DNA from 3 places in the Kribbella sp. NPDC049227 genome. Region 2 is predicted to be linked to each of the others. Evidence: riboswitches for the same ligand, from Rfam matches in the RefSeq annotation. Region 2 holds a riboswitch; each other region holds the start of a gene.
What was found. A riboswitch is a leader RNA that binds a small molecule or an ion and turns the genes downstream of it on or off. The one in region 2 is predicted to bind ZMP and ZTP.

Region 1: another riboswitch for ZMP and ZTP. It lies ahead of ACGFH6_RS42945 (5-aminoimidazole-4-carboxamide ribonucleotide transformylase); the one in region 2 lies ahead of ACGFH6_RS17595 (glycine hydroxymethyltransferase).
Region 3: another riboswitch for ZMP and ZTP. It lies ahead of ACGFH6_RS28920 (bifunctional 5,10-methylenetetrahydrofolate dehydrogenase/5,10-methenyltetrahydrofolate cyclohydrolase); the one in region 2 lies ahead of ACGFH6_RS17595 (glycine hydroxymethyltransferase).

Annotation. Positions count from the first base shown of each region.
Region 1 is NZ_JBICST010000012.1:99,687-102,952, reverse strand. Features, by position in the region: gene ilvD (dihydroxy-acid dehydratase) at 1-432, opposite strand, end outside; gene ACGFH6_RS42950 (hypothetical protein) at 495-1,484, opposite strand; ZMP/ZTP riboswitch at 1,523-1,607, shown strand; gene ACGFH6_RS42945 (5-aminoimidazole-4-carboxamide ribonucleotide transformylase) at 1,635-2,546, shown strand; gene ACGFH6_RS42940 (MMPL family transporter) at 2,552-3,266, opposite strand, start outside.
Region 2 is NZ_JBICST010000003.1:1,126,725-1,129,990, reverse strand. Features, by position in the region: gene ACGFH6_RS17605 (YhjD/YihY/BrkB family envelope integrity protein) at 1-42, opposite strand, end outside; gene ACGFH6_RS17600 (acyl-CoA dehydrogenase family protein) at 61-1,686, shown strand; ZMP/ZTP riboswitch at 1,713-1,794, shown strand; gene ACGFH6_RS17595 (glycine hydroxymethyltransferase) at 1,823-3,266, shown strand, end outside.
Region 3 is NZ_JBICST010000006.1:606,589-609,854, forward strand. Features, by position in the region: gene ACGFH6_RS28910 (helix-turn-helix domain-containing protein) at 1-104, opposite strand, end outside; gene ACGFH6_RS28915 (phytanoyl-CoA dioxygenase family protein) at 205-1,080, shown strand; gene ACGFH6_RS28920 (bifunctional 5,10-methylenetetrahydrofolate dehydrogenase/5,10-methenyltetrahydrofolate cyclohydrolase) at 1,077-1,919, opposite strand; ZMP/ZTP riboswitch at 1,950-2,039, opposite strand; gene ACGFH6_RS28925 (beta-N-acetylglucosaminidase domain-containing protein) at 2,040-3,266, opposite strand, start outside.

The DNA of each region.
Region 1 (3,266 bases), on a different contig from region 2:
GAAGACCGAGGCCAGGTCGAGCCGGGCCGCGGCCATCAGCATGCCGGGCAGCGACTTGTCGCAGCCGGCCAGCAGCACCGAGCCGTCCAGCCGCTCGGCCTCCATCACGGTCTCGACCGAGTCGGCGATGATCTCGCGGCTGACGAGCGAGTAGTGCATGCCGACGTGGCCCATCGAGATGCCGTCGGACACGCTGATCGTGCCGAACTCCAGCGGATAGCCGCCGGCCGCGTGCACGCCTTCCTTGACCGCCTTCGCGAGCCGGTCCAGGGACAGGTTGCACGGGGTGATCTCGTTCCAGCTCGACGCGACTCCGACCTGTGGCTTGGCCCAGTCGTCGTCACCCATCCCGACCGCGCGAAGCATCCCGCGCGATGCGGTCGCCTCCAGCCCGTCGGTCACCGTCCGGCTCCGTGGCTTCACATCGACCATGCGGCTCACTCTATTCCTTGGTCAACGAACACCGCCGTTACGGCTCTGCACCGTTGGTTGGGTCAGGACATCTGGTGTGCCACCGCCGTCGCGAAGGCGGTGAGGGGGTCGGGGTCGTTGGTATAGCCCCAGGGCAGGCTCTCGATCCGGCCTGTCGTCAGTGCGGCGTGCTCCATCGCCGCGGCCTTCGCGCCGACCGCCTTCAACGCGAACGCCATCGCGCCGTGGGCGGAGATGTCCTCCGGCTGTTGATCGCGTCCGGGGGTCCACCACTTGTCCCTCGCGGCCAGCAGTTCCTCCCGCCGGTTCGAGATCTCGCGGGTCAGGCGGGCGCCGCGCTGCAGCCGGGAGAGCTCGCTGTCGCCGAGTACGTCGACCCACACCTCGTTGATCACCTGTGCGGCGACGGCGCAGAGCGCGCTACCCGGCTGTGCGTTCGCCACCACCTGATGACCGAAGTGCACGAGCTCGGCGAGCTCCAGGCCGGACCACTTCGGGGCGAGCACCTGCACCCGTCCGCTGTGCGCGGCATAGCTCTCGGGATGGCGCTCCACCGCGGACCGAAAGACCTCGTCCTTCACTTCCATCGACGACTGCAGTCCGACCGTGACCCACTGCAGCACCTCCCACGGGGCCGCATCGCCGGGCGCCGTATCGATCGCATGATTCAGTACTGCGCCCGCGGTCCCGAGGACGTCGTGGAACGACGCGAACTGCTGCTCGGAGACGTACTTCGCGAGACTCTCGCTCCGCACTTCCCAGGCCTCGAACACCAACGTCTGCCCAAGCCACAGGAGCAGATCCGGATCCCTGGGCAACGCCTCCAGCCGCAACTCCAACTGCCGACTGTGCCCGACCGCCGCCTGCCCCAGGCCCACCACCCGCACCGACCGCAGCCCGGTATTCATCGGCGTCGCCTTCAGCAACGCCATCCCCGTCGACAGATCCCCCGCACGCACAGCGGCATACGCCCGATCGAGCTCGGGATCGGCCCAGGCCTGATCGAGCCGAAGCCTGGAGACATCCACCGCCCTCCGAGAGAAGATCCCCATCCTCGGATCGTACGTGTGCGGGTTGCTCGAATAGACTGCCGAACGACCGCGACTGGCGAGGGTGGAGTACCACCGGGGAGCGGTCGGCCGGCAAGCAAGGCGTCGTCCGCCTGGGCGCCTCCGATGTGTTTCGATCTCGGAGGTCGCTGGATGCGTTATGGCATGAACCCCCACCAGTCCGCCACGATGACGCCGGTGTCGGGTCGGGCGCCGTTCACGGTCGTCAGCGGGAGTCCGTCGTACATCAACGTCCTGGATGCGCTCACCGGTTGGCAGCTCGTGCGAGAGGCGGCCGGGATGTTCGGGATGGTCGCTGCGGCGTCGTACAAGCACGTCTCCCCTGCCGGTGCTGCGCTGGCGGAGTCGGTGAGCGCCGCGTATGTGCGTGCCCGTGATGCCGATCCGAAGTCGTCGTACGGCGATTTCGTTGCCGTGTCGCATCCGGTCGATGCCGAGCTTGCGGGTGTGCTCAAGCGGGTCGTGAGCGACGGGATCATTGCGCCCGGGTACGACGAGGGCGTCGTCGGAGTGTTGGCTGGGAAGAAGCGCGGGACCTTTCTCGTTCTCGAAGCCGATGCGTCCTTCGAGCCGCCGGAACACGAGGTGCGCGAGGTGTACGGGCTGCGGCTGACGCAGCAGCGGGACGATCTGCCGTTGACTCGTGAGCTGCTGGATCCGGGCGTGCCGGATGCCGCGGCCCGCGATCTGTTGCTCGGGATGATCGTGGCGCGGTACACGCAGTCGAACACGGTCGCGATGGTGAAGGACGGTACGACGATCGGCATCGGCGCCGGCCAGCAGTCACGAGTCGACTGCGTCCGCCTGGCCGGCGAGAAAGCAGACGAGTGGTGGTCCCGCCGCTCGTCCGAGCAGCTGATCGGTGTCGCGATGGTCTCCGACGGCGCCATCCCCTTCGTCGACAACATCGACGAAGCCCACCGCCACGGCGTGGCCCACATCGCCGAACCCGGCGGCTCGATCCGCTCCGACGAGGTCGCCGAGGCGTGCGCCGCCCGCGGAATCACGCTGTCACGAACGGGCGTACGCCTCTTCCGCCATTGAGCAGGTCAGGAGACCGGTTCGACCTTGGGGGTTTCTTGGGGGGTTGGCGGGGGTGGGGCGGGCGGGCCGCCTTCCAGCTGGATGTCGGGGACGATGCGGTCGAGCCATCGGGGCAGCCACCAGGCGCGGTCGCCGAGGAGCGTCATGACGGACGGGACCAGGACCATCCGGACGATGCTGGCGTCGATGAGTACGGCGACCGCCATGCCGACCGCGAGCATCTTGACCGTCGGGTCGTCGTCGAGGACGAAGCTGAGGAAGACCACGATCATGATCGCGGCCGCGGTGGTGATGACCCGGGCCGTCGCGCCGATTCCGATCGCCACGGCGCGATGGCTGTCCTTGGTCGCGATCCACGCCTCGTGCACCCGGGACAGCAGGAAGACCTCGTAGTCCATCGACAACCCGAACACGATCGCGAACATCAGCATCGGCACGAACGACGGGATCGGCACCTTCTCGTCGATCCCGACCAACGAGGATCCCCAGCCCCACTGGAACACCGCGACGATCACGCCGTACGCCGCTCCGACCGACAGCAGGTTGAGGATCGCGGCCTTGATCCCGATCAGGAGCGATCGGAACGCGACCGTGAGCAGCAGGAACGCCAGCAGCACGACAGCCCCGATCAGCCACAGCATCCGCCCGGCGACCTTCTCGGTGAAGTCGACGTACCCGGCGGTCGTGCCCACGACGTACGTCGGCTCCTGCTGCCCGGCC
Region 2 (3,266 bases):
GAGGGAGCTCCCACCCGCGGGTCTTGCCCCTGAACGTGCCATACCGCTTACCGTACTGACATGGCGGACCCATTCGCGGTAACGAATCAGGCTCCCCCACTCCAGGGGGTGAACTTCTTCACCCGGGACACGGCCCTCGGTGACGCTCTGCGTCCGTACGCCGACCTCGCGGACGATCCCGGACTGACCCGGATCGGCGAGCTCGCGGGCTCCGAAGAGGCCCTCGCCCAGGCACTCCCGGCGAACCAGAACCCACCGGTCCTGCGCACGCACGACCGGTACGGGAACCGGATCGACGAGGTCGAGTTCCATCCCTCCTGGCACTGGCTGATGGAGCGCGCCGTCGACTTCGGGCTGCAGGCCGCGCCGTGGATGAGCGACCAGCCCTCCCCACACCTGACCCGCGCGGCCGGCTTCTACGTCTGGTCCCAGGTCGAGCCCGGCCACGGCTGCCCGATCTCGATGACGTACGCCGCCGTCCCCGCTCTCAGGGCCGACGAACGGCTCGCCAAGGAGTGGGTCCCACAGCTGGCTTCGCGCCAGTACGACGTACGCCGGTTGCCTGCGGCCACCAAGACCGGCGTACTCGCGGGGATGGGGATGACCGAGAAGCAGGGCGGCTCGGACGTCCGGGCGAACCTGACCACCGCGACGCCGGCCGGTGACGACGGTGAGTACCAGCTGAACGGGCACAAGTGGTTCTGCTCGGCGCCACAGGTCGACGTCTTCCTGGTACTGGCGCAGGCGCCGGACGGACTGAGCTGCTTCGTCGTCCCGCGCGTGCTTGCCGACGGCAACCGGAACGCGTTTGCCCTGCAGCGGCTGAAGGACAAGCTCGGGAACCGGTCGAACGCGTCCAGCGAGGTCGAGTTCCACGGCACGGTCGGCTACCGCCTCGGCGACGAGGGCGCCGGGGTCCGCACGATCATCGAGATGGTGGCCGCGACCCGGCTGGACTGCGTCCTCGGCTCGGCCGCTCTGCAGCGGCGCGCGCTGGTGGAGGCGCTCTGGCACACCCGCCACCGTTCGGCGTTCGGTGACCTGCTCGCCGACAAGCCCGCGATGCAGAACGTGCTGGCCGACCTGGCGCTGGAGAGTGAGGCTGCGACAGCGCTCGCGATGCGGCTTGCGGCGGCCGTCGACGCGTCGGCCGGCGGCAACGAGCAGGAGGCCGCGTTCCGGCGGATCGGGCTGCCGCTGGCAAAGTTCTGGGTGAGCAAGCGGACGCCGTTCATGGCCGCCGAGGCCCTTGAGTGTCTCGGCGGGAACGGGTTCGTCGAGGAGTCCGGGATGCCTCTGCTGTTCCGGGAGTCCCCGCTGAACTCGATCTGGGAAGGGTCGGGGAACGTCAACGCCCTCGACGTACTGCGAGCCCTCAGACGGCCCGAGTCGCTCGAGGCGTGGTTGCTGGAAGTCGGCGCGGCGCGGGGTGCGGACGAGCGCCTGGACACCGCGGTGAACGACGTACTGCAAGCGCTTGCTGACGTCGAGGGCGCGGAGGCGGGAGCCCGTCGGCTGGCCGCGCGGATGGCGCTGTGCCTGCAGGCGTCCCTGCTCGTCCGGCACTCGACTCCCGCGGTCGCGGACGCCTTCGTCGCGTCCCGGCTGGCGAACGACTGGGGCGGCGTCTTCGGCACCCTCCCGCGGACCACGCCGTTCGGCCTGATCACCGACCGCAGCCTCTGACTCCGAGCGGCGGCCGCACGGTAGGGTGGCCGCGTCGCGACTGGCGCGCTGAGGTGGAGAACCACCGGGGAGCGAAGACCGTCGGCACCGTGCGCCTGGGTGCCCACGACCCACTGCAACCGCAGGAGAGACAACGATGACTCAACCCTTCGACGCAGCGGCCGCGTCGGCCGCGTACAACAACGCGCTCCAGGTGATCGCCGCGGTGGAACCCACCGTCGCCGGCGCGATCAAGGCCGAACTGGCCGACCAGCGTTCCTCGCTGAAGCTGATCGCGAGCGAGAACTACGCCTCCCCCGCCACCTTGCTGACGATGGGCAACTGGCTCTCGGACAAGTACGCCGAGGGCACCATCGGGCACCGCTTCTACGCCGGCTGCCAGAACATCGACACCGTCGAGCAGGCCGCGGCCGACCACGCCACGGCGCTGTTCAACGCCCCGCATGCCTACGTCCAGCCGCACTCCGGCATCGACGCGAACCTGGTCGCCTTCTGGGCGATCCTGGCCCAGCGGATCGAGTCCCCGGCGCTGGCCGAGGCGGGCGCGAAGCACGTCAACGACCTGTCCGAGGAGGACTGGTCCAAGCTGCGCCGGGCGTTCGGTGACCAGAAGATGCTCGGCATGTCGCTGGACGCCGGCGGCCACCTGACCCACGGCTTCCGGCCGAACATCTCCGGCAAGATGTTCCACCAGAGCTCCTACGGCACCGATCCGGAGACCGGGCTGCTCGACTACGACGAGGTCGCCCGCACGGCGCGGGAGTTCAAGCCGCTGATCCTGATCGCCGGCTACTCGGCGTACCCGCGGAAGGTGAACTTCGCGAAGATGCGCGAGATCGCCGACGAGGTCGGCGCGACGCTGATGGTCGACATGGCGCACTTCGCCGGTCTGGTCGCCGGCAAGGTCTTCACCGACGACTTCGACCCGATCCCGCATGCGCACGTCACCACCACGACCACGCACAAGTCGCTGCGCGGCCCGCGCGGCGGCATGGTGCTGTGCCAGCCGGAGTACGCCGACGCCGTCGACCGCGGCTGCCCGATGGTTCTGGGTGGCCCGCTCGGCCAGACGATGGCGGCGAAGGCGGTCGCGCTGGCAGAGGCCCGGCAGCCGTCGTTCCAGGAGTACGCCCAGGCCGTCGCCGACAACGCGGTCGTGCTCGCGGAGGGCCTGATGAAGCGTGGCGTCAAGCTCGTCACCGATGGCACCGAGAACCACCTGGCCCTGCTCGACGTCTCGTCGTACGGGATCACCGGGCGGCAGGCCGAGTCGGCGCTGCTCGACGCGGGCATCGTGACCAACCGGAACGCCGTACCGCGCGACCCGAACGGCGCGTGGTACACGTCGGGCGTCCGGATCGGTACGCCGGCACTGACGACGCGCGGCTTCGGGGCCGACGAGTTCGACCGGGTCGCCGAGCTGATGGTCGACGTACTGTCCTCGACGACGCCGACCACGACGTCCGCCGGCGCGCCGTCGAAAGCCAAGTACGTGCTGGCCGACGGTGTTGCCGACAAGGTCAAGGCCGCCTCGGCCGAGATGCTCGACAAGCACCCGCTGTACCCGGGCCTCGAGCTCA
Region 3 (3,266 bases), on a different contig from region 2:
AGTTCGAAGTTCGGCAACCAGCGCGGACCGTACGTCGCCCCGGGCGCATAGTCCGCGACCTGGACCACGGAGTTCACGCTGATCACCGGTGGTCGCGATGTCACGAACAGATAGTAGAGCGCGCGCCGGCGACATTGGCCGGCCCACCGTGCTCTGAGACTGTGAAGCCGGTCATCGCCAACCCCAGGCCGGATGGAGCGCCAGATGCAGCCTGTCACCGCCGTACGCCGGTTCACCGAGGTCACCGACGAGTTGATCGGGTCGTTCCAGCGCGACGGCTTCGTCGTCCTCGACCAGGCCCTTCCACCCGACCAGGTCGCCGCGCTCCACACAGCGGCCGAGCGCCTGTGCCGCGGTGACCTCGGGGCCGTCGAAGGCAGCCCGAGCACGGAGCCGGGTGACGATGTCGTGCGCAAGTACCTGTGCATTCACCAGCCCCACAAGGTGTCCGACGTGGCCCTGGCCGCGTTGCACGCACCGCGCGTGGTGACGGCACTGACCGCGCTGATCGGGCCGAACGTGAAGGCGATGCAGTCGATGCTGTTCATCAAGTCCGAAGGCAAGCCGGGCCAGGCCTGGCACCAGGACGAATTCTTCATCCCGACCAGGGACCGCTCGCTGACCGCGGTGTGGATCGCGCTCGACGACGCCACCGTGGAGAACGGCTGCCTGTGGGTGCTGCCGGGCTCGCACCGCCGCGGCGTCATCTATCCCGATCGCGAGCAGGACGATCTCCGCTTCGACTGCACGGTGGAGTTGTTCGACTTCCCCTACACCGACGACGACGCCGTACCGGTCGAGGTGCCGGCGGGTTCGGCGGTGATCTTCAACGGCTACCTGCTGCACCGATCACTACCGAACACCACCCGGCGCGGACTCCGCCGGGCCCTCGCCAACCACTACATGAGCGCGGAGTCGCTGCTCCCCTGGCAGTCCGTGCCGTCGGGAGTCCATGTCGGCAAGCACGACTACCGCGACATCGTGATGGTGGCCGGGACCGACCCGTACGCCTACAAGGGCATCGACGACATCGCCCGCCCGCACTCGCGCGCCGACAAGGACGGCGGCTGCGACCGCTAGGAGGTCTGCGCCTCGGCGGCGTCGACGGCCTGCTCCAGAAGAAGGGCGATCGTCATCGGACCGACCCCGCCCGGGACCGGTGTGATCAGGCTCGCCACCTCGGCCGCGGCGGCGAAGTCGACGTCCCCGACGTTGCCCTCGTTGTAGCCCGCGTCGACGACGACCGCGCCGGGCTTGAGCCAGTCGCCCTGGACGAAGTTCGGCCGGCCGACCGCGGCCACCACGATGTCCGCGGTCCGGACGATCGCGGGCAGGTCGGTGGTCCGGGAGTGCGTGTAGGTCACGGTCGCGTTCGATGCCAGCAGCAACATCCCGGCCGGCTTGCCGAGAATCGGGCTGCGGCCGATCACCACCGCGTGCGCTCCAGCGATCGGTACGTCGTACGCCTCCAGCAGGCGCATGATCCCGCCGGGCGTCGCGGACCGGAAGCCGGGCTCACCGAACGCCATCGCACCGAACGACCGCGTGGTCACACCGTCGACGTCCTTGGCCGGGTCGATCGCCTCGAACGCGGCCCGCTCGTCGATCTGCGCGGGCACCGGGTGCTGCAGCAGGATCCCGTGCACCGCCGGGTCCTGGGACAGCTTCGTCAGCTCCGCGACCAGTTCCTCGGTCGTCGTCTCCGCGGGCAGTACGACGCTCCGCGACCCGATGCCGGCCTTCTTCGACCGGTTCTGCTTCATCCGCACGTACGTCGCGGACGCGGGATCGTCACCGACCAGCACGGTGGCCAGACACGGCTGGACCCCGGTCCGCTCCTGCAGTGCACGGGCCCGGTCGGCCGCCTTCGCCACCATCTCGGCGGCGAGGTCGGTACCGGTCATCAGAGTGGCAGTCATGGCGCGCGCTCCCTTGGGCGTCGACATCAGGTCAAGTGCCCAGGCGCGCGGCTCGGCCGGATCCTCCGGCGGACCGTTCCCCGGTGGTCGTCCACCTCAGCGCCAGTCGCGGTCCACCGCTCAGGATACCCGGCCACCCTCCGTCGCCTCGGTCAGGAAGGTCTCGATGACAGGGTCACCGAGTTGGGGATGGGTCTTGGAGTGTGGGAGGCGGGTGTCGCGGATCGTCTTGGCCTGGGTGACCAGGTGGTCGATCTGGTCCCGGGTCGTGGCGGCGTCCGAGCTGTTGCCTTCGGCCACTGCTTCGAGGTGCCGGAGGGACTCGCGCAACGCTTGCGCCCAGAGGAAGGTCGCATCGAGCCAGGCGCCGGCCTCGTCGGCGAACGACGGGTCGGACACACCGGCGCGGATCCGGGCCGGAGCGTTCTCGATCGCCTCGAGATACGGCTCGAGCTGCGCGATGGCCCCGGCCAGGTCGCCTGCCTTCCAGGTCTTCCAGAACGCGGCCGTCTGCGCGGCCAGGACCGGCGCGTTCACCAGATGCAGCCGGCCGTCGTAGGTGGTGAGGTCGGTGAAGACCTCCAGCGCCGCGATCGTCTCGGCGTCTCCCCCGGCCCGCTCGGCGAGCGCGCGGTGCCACGAGGCCTGCTCGTCGTACGTCGCCGGGTTCCAGCCGAACTCGGCGAACGAGTAGAGCGCGATCTTGCTGGCCCCGGCCTGGTTCATCGGGTTCGAGATCACGCCGACGACCTGGTCGGCGAGGCCGGGCTCGCGCCCGCTGTAGGCCGCGAGCAGGATCCGGGCGGCCGCGTAGTCGTTGACCGGGTAGTTGTCCCAGATCAGGATGTCGTGCCCGAACACGGCCTTCGCCTCGGCCGCTTGTGCGCTCGTGATCGTCTCCGGTACGACGCCGATCCCGGTCCAGTGGACGATCACGGCGCTGTCGAGCTGCTCCCGCAGCGCCTGCTTGTACGGCGTCTCGTCGACGTTGTAGTACTCGGTCGGGACCATCTGCAGCGGGGCGAGGTCCGGCTTGGTCGCGACCCACTCGCGCTGGATCCGGTTCAGCAACTCGCTCTGCGCACGCCCGGCCCCGCCACCGCCGGCGCCGTACTTCTCCTCGTCCTCGGCGCTGTGCCACTTCTCGTACTCGATGTCGTCCAGGGCCACGTTGAACGCGCGCGCACCCAGTGCGTACAGGGCCTCGAACTTGGCGATCAGCGCCTGGAAGTCGCTGTCGTCGGTGTAGCGGATCGACAGGCCGGGTGACAGCGCGAAGGTGAAGTCGACCTTGTTCCGCACCGCGCGCTGGACCAGCTCGCCGAGCTCGGCCAGCTTGCCGGCCGG